Catenulispora sp. EB89: one gene and its partner. The protein of the gene in region 1 binds, or shares a complex with, the protein of each later gene. Links are inferred from orthologs where the notes say so. Each region holds a gene or a part of one and is shown on either strand. Other genes may lie near its edges.

Region 1 (5,766 bases):
TGGCTCATCGAGCGTTCAGGGAGTCCGTACGGGAGGTCAGCACCTGGTCGATGATCCCGTAGTCCTTGGCCTCCTCGGCCGAGAGGATCTTGTCGCGGTCGATGTCCTTGTGCACCTGATCGGCGTCGCGGCCGCTGTGCTTGGCCAGCATCGACTCCATGACGGTGCGCATCCGCAGGATCTCGTTGGCCTGGATCTCCAGGTCGGACAGGTCGCCGCGGCCGCCCTCGCTCCAGGGCTGGTGGATCAGGATCCGGGCGTTGGGCAGCGCCAGGCGCTTGCCCGGGGTGCCGGCGGCCAGCAGCACCGCGGCCGCGGAGGCGGCCTGGCCCATGCACACCGTCTGGATGTCCGGCTTGACCCACTGCATCGTGTCGTAAATGGCGGTGAGCGCGGTGAAGGAGCCGCCGGGGCTGTTGATGTAGATGGAGATGTCCCGGTCGGGGTCCATCGACTCCAGCGTGATCAGCTGGGCCATCACGTCGTTGGCCGAGGCGTCGTCGATCTGCACGCCCAGGAAGATGATCCGCTCGTCGAACAGCTTCGAGTACGGGTCCCACTCGCGGAAGCCGTAGCTGGTGCGCTCGCTGAACTTGGGGACGATGTAGCGGGCGTCGTGCTCGGGCCCGCGGTAGATCATGTCGTTCATGGAAGGAGGTCCTCCGGGATAAAGCGGCCAGGTAGGGGTCAGGAGGGGCTGCGGAGAGCCTCAGTCCTGCAAGGCGTCAGACGCGGTGCCGCCGGCGCCGGGGACGTCGTTGGCGTGCGTCATGATGTCGTCGATGAGGCCGTACTCCTTGGCCTCCACGGCGCTGAACCAGGTGTCCCGGTCGGAGTCCAGCTCGATCTTGTCCAGCGGCTGGCCGGTGTGCTGCGCGGTGAGCTCGGCCATCCGCTTCTTGCTGCGCAGCAGGCGCTCGGCCTGGATCCGGATGTCCGCCGCGGAGCCCCCGATGCCCGCGGAGCCCTGGTGCAGCAGGATCTCGGTGTTCGGCAGCGCGAAGCGCTTGCCGGGGGTGCCGGCGGTGAGCAGGAACTGGCCCATCGAGGCCGCCATGCCCATGCCCACGGTCACGATGTCGTTGGGGATGTACATCATCGTGTCGTAGATCGCCAGGCCCGCGGAGACCGAGCCGCCGGGGCTGTTGATGTAGAAGTAGATCTCCTTGTCGCTGTCCTCCGCGGTCAGCAACAGCAACTGGGCACACAGCGAGTTGGCGATGTCGTCGTCGACCTGGGTGCCCAGGAAGATGATCCGGTTGCGCAGCAGCCGGTTGTAGACCTGGTCGCTCAGGCCGAGCGGGCTGTCAACGCCCGCACGGGCCATCGGGGTCAGCGGCGTCGTCATAGGTTCACCCTGCCTGGTTCGTCGGAAGCGGAATGCGCGGACCGGTACAACGAACACCGTCGAGCCCTGTGACACCCTCGACTCGTGATCGCCGCCGGTCCTAGGACGACCCTAACGCCCCGGTCCCCCACGGCGTCGGCGCCCCGGCCCTTGTTCGCTGACGGCATACGCGAAAGCCCCGCGTCCTGCGCAGGAGCGGGGCTTTCGTCATACCGGGTGTTCGACACCCGCCTGTTCGATCAGTCGTGCTTGTGGCCGTAGTGCTCGTCCTCCGGGACCCGGCCGTGGCTGTCCGGGTTCTCGCCGTCGGTGTCCTCGACGTCGGGGGCGTTGATCTTCTTGACGTCGACCTCGTTGCCGGCGGCGTCCTTGACCTTGGCGGCCTCCAGGACCAGGTTCAGCGCCTTGCCCCGGCGCACCTCGCCGACCAGGGCCGGGATCTGCCCGGCCGAGGAGATCTGCTGGGCGAACTCGTCCGGGCGCATGCCGGCCTGGGACGCGCGCTGGATGAGGTGGTTGGTCAGCTCGCCCTCGTTCACCGAGATCTCCTCGGCGTTGGCCAGCTTGTCCAGGATGAACTGGGCCTTGACCCCGTCGCGCACCTCGTCGGCGAGCTCGGCGTTGTACTCGTCCTCGGTCTTCTCCTGCAGCTTGAAGAAGCCCTCGCGGGTCATGCCGCCCATCGCGATCTGGCGGTCCAGGGCCTCGTTGCGCCAGGCCAGCTCGGCGTCCACGACCGACTTCGGCAGCGGGATGTCCACGCGCTCCAGCAGGACCTCCAGCACCTTGTCCCGGGCCGAGGCGACCTGCTCGAACTGCTCGGAGCGCTCCAGCGTCTCGCGGACGTTGGTGCGGAACTCCTCCATGGTGTCGAACTCGCTGGCCAGCTGGGCGAACTCGTCGTCCAGGGCGGGCAGCTCGCGCTCCTTGACCGCGGTGACGGTGACCTCGATGGTCGCGTCCTCGCCGGCGTGCGAGCCGCCGAGCAGCTTGGAGGTGAAGGTGGCGGTCTCACCGGCCTTCTTGCCGATGATCGCCTCGTCGGTGCCCTCGATCAGCTGGGTGGAGCCGACCTCGTAGCTCATGCCCTTGGCGGTGCCGTCCTCCAGCACCTCGCCGTCGATCGAGGCGGCCAGGTCCAGGGTGACGAAGTCACCGTCGGCGACCTCCCGCTCGACCTCCTTGAGCGAGCCGAAGCGCTTGCGGATGTCCTCGATGCGCTCGTCCACCGCCTCGTCGGCGACGGTCGCGTCCTCGACCTCGACCTCGATGTCGTCGTAGGCCGGCACCTCGAACTCGGGGCGCACGTCCACCTCGGCAGTGAACTTCAGGTCCTGGCCCGGCTCGAACTCGGCCAGGTCCACGTCGGGCTGGCCGACGACCTCGATCTTGTTCTCCTCGACGGCCTGGCCGTAGAACTGCGGCAGCGAGGAGTTGATGGCCTCCTCCAGCGCGGCGCCGCGGCCGAAACGCTGGTCGATGACCGCGGCCGGGACCTTGCCCTTGCGGAACCCCGGGATCGAGACCTGCTCGGCGATCTTCTTGTAGGCCGCGTCGAGGCTCGGCTTGAGCTCCTCGAACGGGACCTCAACGGTGAGCCGGACCCGAGTCGGGTCCAGGGTCTCGACAGCGCTCTTCACTGCTGCTCTCCTTGCGGCGCTGCCGGCCTGGCAGCCTCGAGTCATGGCGCGACGTCGCGCGTGGACGGGGTACGAAGCCCCATCGTAACCCGGAGTGCCGCCCCTGAAGGAAACGGTCCCCGAACTCGCTACAGCTCTCTCTGGTAGCAATGGGACATCGGCTCATCGGCATACGCCCCGAAACCCGGGATCGGCACGTACCCGGAGCGCTCGTAGAAGCGGATCGCGGCGGCCTGCTTGGGCCCGGTCTCCAACCGGAGCGTGCGCCAACCGCGCACTACCGCCGCCTGCTCCAGCGCGGCCAGCACCGCGCCGGAGACGCCCCGGCCGCGCCAGTCCGGCACCACGTACATACGCTTGAGTTCCGCGGCGCCCGGCTCCAGCGGACGCAGTGCCCCGCAGCCCACCGGCTGGTCCGCGACGTGCGCGAGCAGGAACACGGCGATGTCGGCGGCGGTCGGCGCGGCGCCGGGCTCGCTGTCCGGACCGTACAGCGCGGCGATCTCGGCGCGCTGGGCGTCACGCAGCGTGGCCGCCTGCGGGTGGTCCCACGGCACTTCGGTGACGGTGATGATCGGTGCGCTCACCGAGCCAGTGTGGCTCGGGGAGATGTCTCGGATGTTTCAGCCGCTTCTGTCTCTCCTGCTTGCCGGACCCTTACTGGACCTCAGCTGAACAGGGCCTGCACGGTCATCAGCGGCATCATCACCAGCAACACCAGGCCCAGGGCGGCCAGGATCGCGAACACCGTGACGTTGAACCGGCTCAGCGGCCCGACCGCGAAGTCGGCCTCGGTCGGAAGGTAGCGCACCTCCGCGGTCGCGCCGACCTCCAGGGCGCGGCTGGAGGCGTCGGCGTGCCGGTGGGCGGCGCCGTCCGGGGTCGCGTACTCGAAGACCGGGTAGGTGAAGTCGCTGTTGTGGAAGGAGACCACGGCGGCCACGGTCGCGGTGGCGCGCTCGGCGCCGGTGCGTAGGCGCCAGCGCAGGCGCAGGGCGCTCAGGTAGTCGGTGCGCAGCGCGGCAGCGGCGAGGAAGGCGCCGAAGGCGGAGGTGACCGCGCCGATCAGGACGCTGGCATAGCCGTTGTTGGCGTCGGCGTCGGTCGCGACTATGAGCACCGTCTCCACGACATAGAGAAGGAATGCGGCCAGCAGTATCCGTGCGCCCTTGGACATAGCGGCCCACTTCTCAGCCATGCGCAGCCCCTCCCAGGGTTCTCGAGGGCACCGATGGTAGCGGTCATCCTTCTCGGGTCGAGATCCGGAGGGAGGCCACGGTCATCGGGCGGCCGGGGACGGTGGCGGGGCCGGGGTGCGCGGCGGCGGGACCTGCGACGGAGCCGGGAAAAGTGCCGCCGACGGCCAGGTCGAGGATCACGAAGAAGCCGTGGTGGACGGCGGCATCCCAGGTCGCGGGGTCGACCGTGGTGGCGTCGAGGTGGAAGACCTCCGTGCCGTCGACGGACCAGCGGATCTGTTCGGGGGTGCGGGAGCGGTCGATCTCGACGGCGTATTGGTGTTGGCCGGAGGTGCAGGCGGGGCAGGGGCGTTCGCCGGAGGTGAGACCAGTGGGTTCGTGGCAGGGGTTGGCTGGTTGTGCGCCTGTTGGCTGCGTGCCGCAATGCAGTGTGGACCAGGTGGAGGCGCGGCCGTTCAGCGCTTCGAGGACGTCGATCTCGCCTCCGGTCGGCCAGGGACCGGTGCCGTCGCGGACCCCGCTGCCGAGGGCCCAGAACGCTGGCCAGTAGCCGGCTCCGTCGGCGGTGCTGACAGCCGGAAGCGTGATCTCGGCGCTGATGCGGAGCACGCCACCGGGTGGTGCGGCGAAGTCGTCGCGGCGGGTCTCGACGCGGCCGGAGGTCCAGGTGCCGTCGGCGGCGCGGAGTGGGGTGAGCTGGAGCGCGCCGTGGCCGTCGAGATGGACGTTGGCGGAATCGGCGCTCATGGCTTCCACCTCGCCGGTGCCCCAGTTCGAGGCCGGGCAGCCGGGGTAGCAGTGTCCTGTGTCGATCAGCCAGTCTTGGGTCGGCGGCGAGGACCCTGCCGGGCCTTGGAAATCGGCGGCGAACACGGTGTGCCAGGGGCTTGCGAACGGCAGTTGGGCCGCGAGGCGCGATGCCAGGAGGTAGGCGGCGGCATCGGTCAGGTGGGAGTCGTCGCGGTATAGAAGGACACCGTCGAGAACTGCCGGGCATTCGGTGCCGGGGCACAGCAGGGGGCTGAAGTCGATCGGGGTGACGCGCGGGTCTTCGGTGAGTGGGTCGGGCGCCAGGGCGCTGTTCTTACTGAATGCGCAGTCGTTCCAGTGGTGTTGGGAGCCGGAGACGCAGACCGGGATGTCGGTGTCGGGCTTCGGAGTGTCGTGGAGGGCGGCGATCGGGACACCGAGGTCGGCCAGGGCCGTCAGTGGAGCGTTCCAGGCGGCTTTCGTCGCGATCGGCGGGGCGTACCAGTCGAGCTCGGAGATGATGATCAGGCTCGGACGCGGTTCCTGTCGGAGCTGGTCCAGGACCGAGGCACGCCAGGTGTAGCACTCACGGTAGTCGCGGCCGAGGACGGGGCTGGTGACGGTGAGGTCGGCGAAGGGGCAGCCTTGTTTGACGCGTTCCTCGACGGCCAGGTGCCGGTCTGCGGCGATGCGGCTGATCGCCGAGAACCATTGCCCGGCGTGGGAATCGCCGATGAGGACGATGCGGTCGGCGGGGAGGTCGGCCGGGGCCGGCGGATTCGGGTCGCGGACGAGGCCGGTCGTGGTGGTTGCTCCCTGGGACATCGGC
Region 2 (3,844 bases), on another replicon or contig:
CGCTCGAACTTCGCCTTCGCCACGATGTCCTCCTGTGGACTTTGGTGAGGTGCGCCCCGGGGATGGATTCCGCCGGCGGCGTTTCTACGGATTCTCAGGACGGCCCGGGTTGGCCGTGACCGTCCCGACGGCTTGGGCTACTCGCCGCGCGCCTTCTTGATGATCTCTTCCGCCACGTTCCGGGGAACCTCGGCGTAGGAGTCGAACTGCATGCTGTACGAGGCCCGGCCGGACGTCTTGGACCGGAGGTCCCCGACGTAGCCGAACATCTCGGACAGCGGAACCAGGGCCTTGACGACCCGGGCGCCGAACCGCTCGTCCATGGCCTGGATCTGGCCACGACGGGAGTTGAGGTCGCCGATCACGTCGCCCATGTTGTCCTCGGGCGTGGTGACCTCGACGGCCATCATCGGCTCCAGGATCGCGGGGTCGGCCTTGCGGGCCGCCTCCTTGAACGCCATGGAACCGGCGACCTTGAACGCCATCTCCGAGGAGTCGACCTCGTGGTACTTGCCGTCGAGCAGGGTGACCTTCACGCCGGTCAGCGGGTAGCCGGCGAGCACGCCGAACTCCATCGCGTCCTGGCAGCCGGCGTCGACCGAGGGGATGTACTCCTTCGGGATGCGCCCGCCGCTCACGGCGTTGACGAACTCGTAGCCCTCGGCACCCGGCTCGCCGTCGGCCAGCGGCTCGACGGTGATGATGACGGACGCGTACTGGCCCGAGCCACCGGTCTGCTTCTTGTGGGTGTACTCGATCTTCTCCGCCTTGCGGCGGAGCGTCTCGCGGTACGCCACCTGCGGCTTGCCGACGTTCGCCTCGACCTTGAACTCGCGGCGCATGCGGTCCACCAGGATCTCCAGGTGGAGCTCGCCCATGCCGGAGATGACGGTCTGGCCGGTCTCCTCGTCGGTGCGAACCTGGAAGGACGGGTCCTCCTCGGCCAGGCGCTGGATCGCGACGCCCAGCTTCTCCTGGTCGGACTTCGTCTTCGGCTCGATGGCGACGTGGATCACCGGGGCCGGGAACGTCATCGACTCCAGGATGATCGGGTTCGCCTGGTCCGACAGCGTCTCACCGGTGGTGGTGTCCTTCAGACCCATCACGGCGATGATGTCGCCGGCGCCCACCGAGTCGATCTCCTCACGCTTGTTCGCGTGCATGCGGTAGATCTTGCCGATGCGCTCCTTGCGCCCCTTCACGGAGTTCAGGTAGGTGCCACCGGACTCCAGGACGCCGGAGTAGACGCGCACGAACGTGAGCTTGCCCAGGTGCGGGTCGCTCATGATCTTGAACGCCAGGGCCGACATCGGCTCGTCGTTGGACGGCTTGCGGTGCAGGACCGTCTCCTCGTCGCCGACCTTGTGGCCGTCGATGGCGTCCACGTCCAGCGGCGAGGGCAGGTAGCGGACGATCGCGTCGAGCAGGGGCTGCACGCCCTTGTTCTTGAACGCGGTCCCGCAGAACACCGGGTTCAGCGCGGAGGCGAGGGTGGCGCGGCGGATGGCCGCGTACAGCTGCTCCGTGGCGGGCTCCTTGCCCTCCAGGTACAGCTCCATCATCTCGTCGTCGGCCTCGGCGATGGTCTCCAGCAGACGCCCGCGCCACTCGTCGGCGGCCTCGGTGTGCGTCTCCGGGATGTCGATCTCGTCGTAGGCCTCGCCCAGCTTGGTCTCGGCGCTCCAGACCAGGGCCTTCATCTTCACCAGGTCGATGACGCCCTTGAAGTCGCCCTCGGCGCCGATCGGCAGCTGCATGACCAGCGGCGTGGCGTTCAGGCGGGTGACGATCATGTCGACGCAGCGGTGGAACTCCGCGCCGGTGCGGTCCAGCTTGTTGACGAAGCAGATACGCGGGACGCCGTACCGGTCGGCCTGTCGCCAGACCGTCTCGGACTGCGGCTCCACGCCGGCGACACCGTCGAACACCGCGACCGCGCCGTCGAGCACGCGCAGGGAGCGCTCCACCTCGACGGTGAAGTCCACGTGCCCGGGCGTGTCGATGATGTTGATCGTGTTGTCGACGTCGTCCACCGTCCAGTGACAGGTGACAGCAGCGGACGTGATCGTGATGCCACGCTCCTGCTCCTGCTCCATCCAGTCGGTGGTGGCAGCGCCGTCGTGGACCTCGCCGATCTTGTAGCTCATCCCGGTGTAGTACAGGATGCGCTCGGTCGTCGTGGTCTTGCCCGCGTCGATGTGGGCCATGATCCCGATGTTGCGGACCTTGGCCAGGTCAACGGCGTTGGGGGCCATTTCGCTCAGCTACTTTCTGCGGTCTCGGCTACCGGGGTTACCAGCGGTAGTGCGCGAACGCCTTGTTCGCGTCCGCCATCTTGTGCGTGTCCTCGCGGCGCTTGACGGAGGCGCCCAGACCGTTGGAGGCGTCCAGGAGCTCGTTCATCAGGCGCTCGGTCATGGTCTTCTCGCGGCGCTGCCGGGAGTAGCCCACCAGCCAGCGCAGGGCCAGCGTGGTGCTGCGGCCGGCGCGGACCTCGATCGGCACCTGGTAGGTCGCACCGCCGACGCGGCGGGACTTGACCTCCAGGGTCGGCTTCACGTTGTCCAGCGCGCGCTTGAGCGTGATCACCGGGTCGGTGCCGGTCTTCTCCCGGCAGCCCTCCAGGGCGCCGTAGACGATGCGCTCGGCGGTGGAGCGCTTGCCGTCCAGCAGGACCTTGTTCACCAGGGAGGTGACCAGCGGGGAGTTGTAGACCGGGTCGATGACGACCGGGTGCTTCGGGGCAGGACCCTTGCGAGGCATTAGCTCTTCTCCTTCTTGGCGCCGTAGCGGCTGCGGGCCTGCTTGCGGTTCTTGACGCCCTGGGTGTCGAGCGAGCCACGGACGATCTTGTACCGAACGCCCGGCAGGTCCTTCACACGGCCGCCGCGCACGAGCACGATCGAGTGCTCCTGCAGGTTGTGGCCGACGCCCGGGATGTACGCCGTGACCTCGATGCCGGAGGACAGCTTCACACGGGCCACCTTGCGCAGAGCCGAGTTCGGCTTCTTGGGCGTGGTGGTGTACACGCGGGTGCAGACGCCGCGGCGCTGCGGGGATCCCTTGAGCGCAGGAGTGTTGTTCTTCACAACCTTGTCCTGCCGGCCCTTGCGGACCAACTGCTGAATTGTAGGCACTAGGTGCTGGCCTTCCCTTTCCTTCTACGGCTCCGCGGGGGCGACCCCCGGGCGCGGAGTGCTACTACCTCTCGGTTTCGCGTCGAGTTCCTGCTGGTTCACCGGCCACGGCCCACCCTCGCCGACTCGCGGGCGTCCTGTCCGGGTATCACCCGGGACGTCCGGTCCACGAGGTCGGGCGTGTCGCGACCTACAGACCCCTGCCGTCTCGGACGACGGACCGCGCGGTGGACGCGAGCCCGCACCCGGATGGTGCGCAGGCAGGAGTAGCCGGGGGGACACCCCTGGCACGGCGACGAGCCTACCCAGGGCATGCCGGTGAGGTCAAAACGGAGGGAGGGACCTTAGCACCGGACTCCTCCGCCATCAAGGCGGCTGGTCCGTGCACCGGGCCCGCCACGGTCCGCCCCACTGGCGAACCCACTCATTCTCGCATGCCGGACAGCAGTCCGTGACCGTTTAACGAGGCGGGTGACGTCGGCCGACACAGAGGTCAACGGCAGGGGCACCGGAGGTATTCCCGCGCCACACCGGGCTCGGCCCGTCACGTGAACAACAGCGTCAGCACGCCTTTGATTCCGGCGTGCGCCACGAAGTAGTAGTGGAAGATCAGGTAGGCGAGGATCGCCAGATCCGCCAGTCCCAGCAGTCGGGCCAGATCCGCGAGCCCGGCTCCGGTCCGCGTGCCCTCGGCCGCCAGTATGCTC

The links. The genes of interacting proteins can lie anywhere in the genome.
Region 2: the proteins of tig (region 1) and rpsG are in contact, whole or in part, in a crystal structure (PDB 3GTY), measured with the Thermotoga maritima proteins. The link is inferred for Catenulispora sp. EB89 from one-to-one orthologs. Residues at the interface, in WP_004081061.1 of Thermotoga maritima: Glu122, Val124, Val129, Leu130, Tyr133, Glu188, Gly259, Ile262, Tyr263, Glu266, Ser270, Glu273, Gln274, Glu277, Arg308, Gln311, Ile312, Ser315, Tyr316, Glu325, Arg329, Arg336, Leu363, Phe366, Trp367, Arg373, Leu377, Arg381, Leu384, Glu387; in WP_004081843.1 of Thermotoga maritima: Lys34, Lys52, Lys55, Glu59, Arg62, Gln63, Glu66, Asn67, Lys69, Val71, Arg95, Ala109, Lys110, Lys111, Gly112, Arg113, Pro114, Glu117, Glu121, Ile124, Ala125, Tyr127, Asn128, Asn129, Thr130, Gly131, Lys135, Asp139, Arg142, Met143.

Annotation. Positions count from the first base shown.
Region 1 is NZ_JBGCCU010000003.1:483,663-489,428, forward strand. Bases 789-3,601 are described here. They hold tig (trigger factor), read right to left. Parts: upstream 2,989-3,601; coding sequence 1,588-2,988; downstream 789-1,587. Other genes in these bases: ABH920_RS08920 (ATP-dependent Clp protease proteolytic subunit), read right to left, coding at 789-1,348; ABH920_RS08930 (GNAT family N-acetyltransferase), read right to left, coding at 3,117-3,575. Also shown: ABH920_RS08915 (ATP-dependent Clp protease proteolytic subunit), read right to left, coding at 5-649; more of ABH920_RS08920, read right to left, coding at 710-788; ABH920_RS08935 (hypothetical protein), read right to left, coding at 3,656-4,186; ABH920_RS08940 (acyltransferase family protein), read right to left, coding at 4,230-5,766. UniProt on the Bacillus subtilis protein: Involved in protein export. Acts as a chaperone by maintaining the newly synthesized protein in an open conformation. Functions as a peptidyl-prolyl cis-trans isomerase.
Region 2 is NZ_JBGCCU010000040.1:68,357-72,200, reverse strand. What follows is about bases 1,029-3,844. They hold rpsG (30S ribosomal protein S7), read right to left. Parts: upstream 2,764-3,844; coding sequence 2,293-2,763; downstream 1,029-2,292. Other genes in these bases: ABH920_RS46775 (hypothetical protein), read right to left, coding at 3,682-3,844; rpsL (30S ribosomal protein S12), read right to left, coding at 2,763-3,137; fusA (elongation factor G), read right to left, coding at 1,029-2,255. In the rest of the region: tuf (elongation factor Tu), read right to left, coding at 1-23; more of fusA, read right to left, coding at 138-1,028.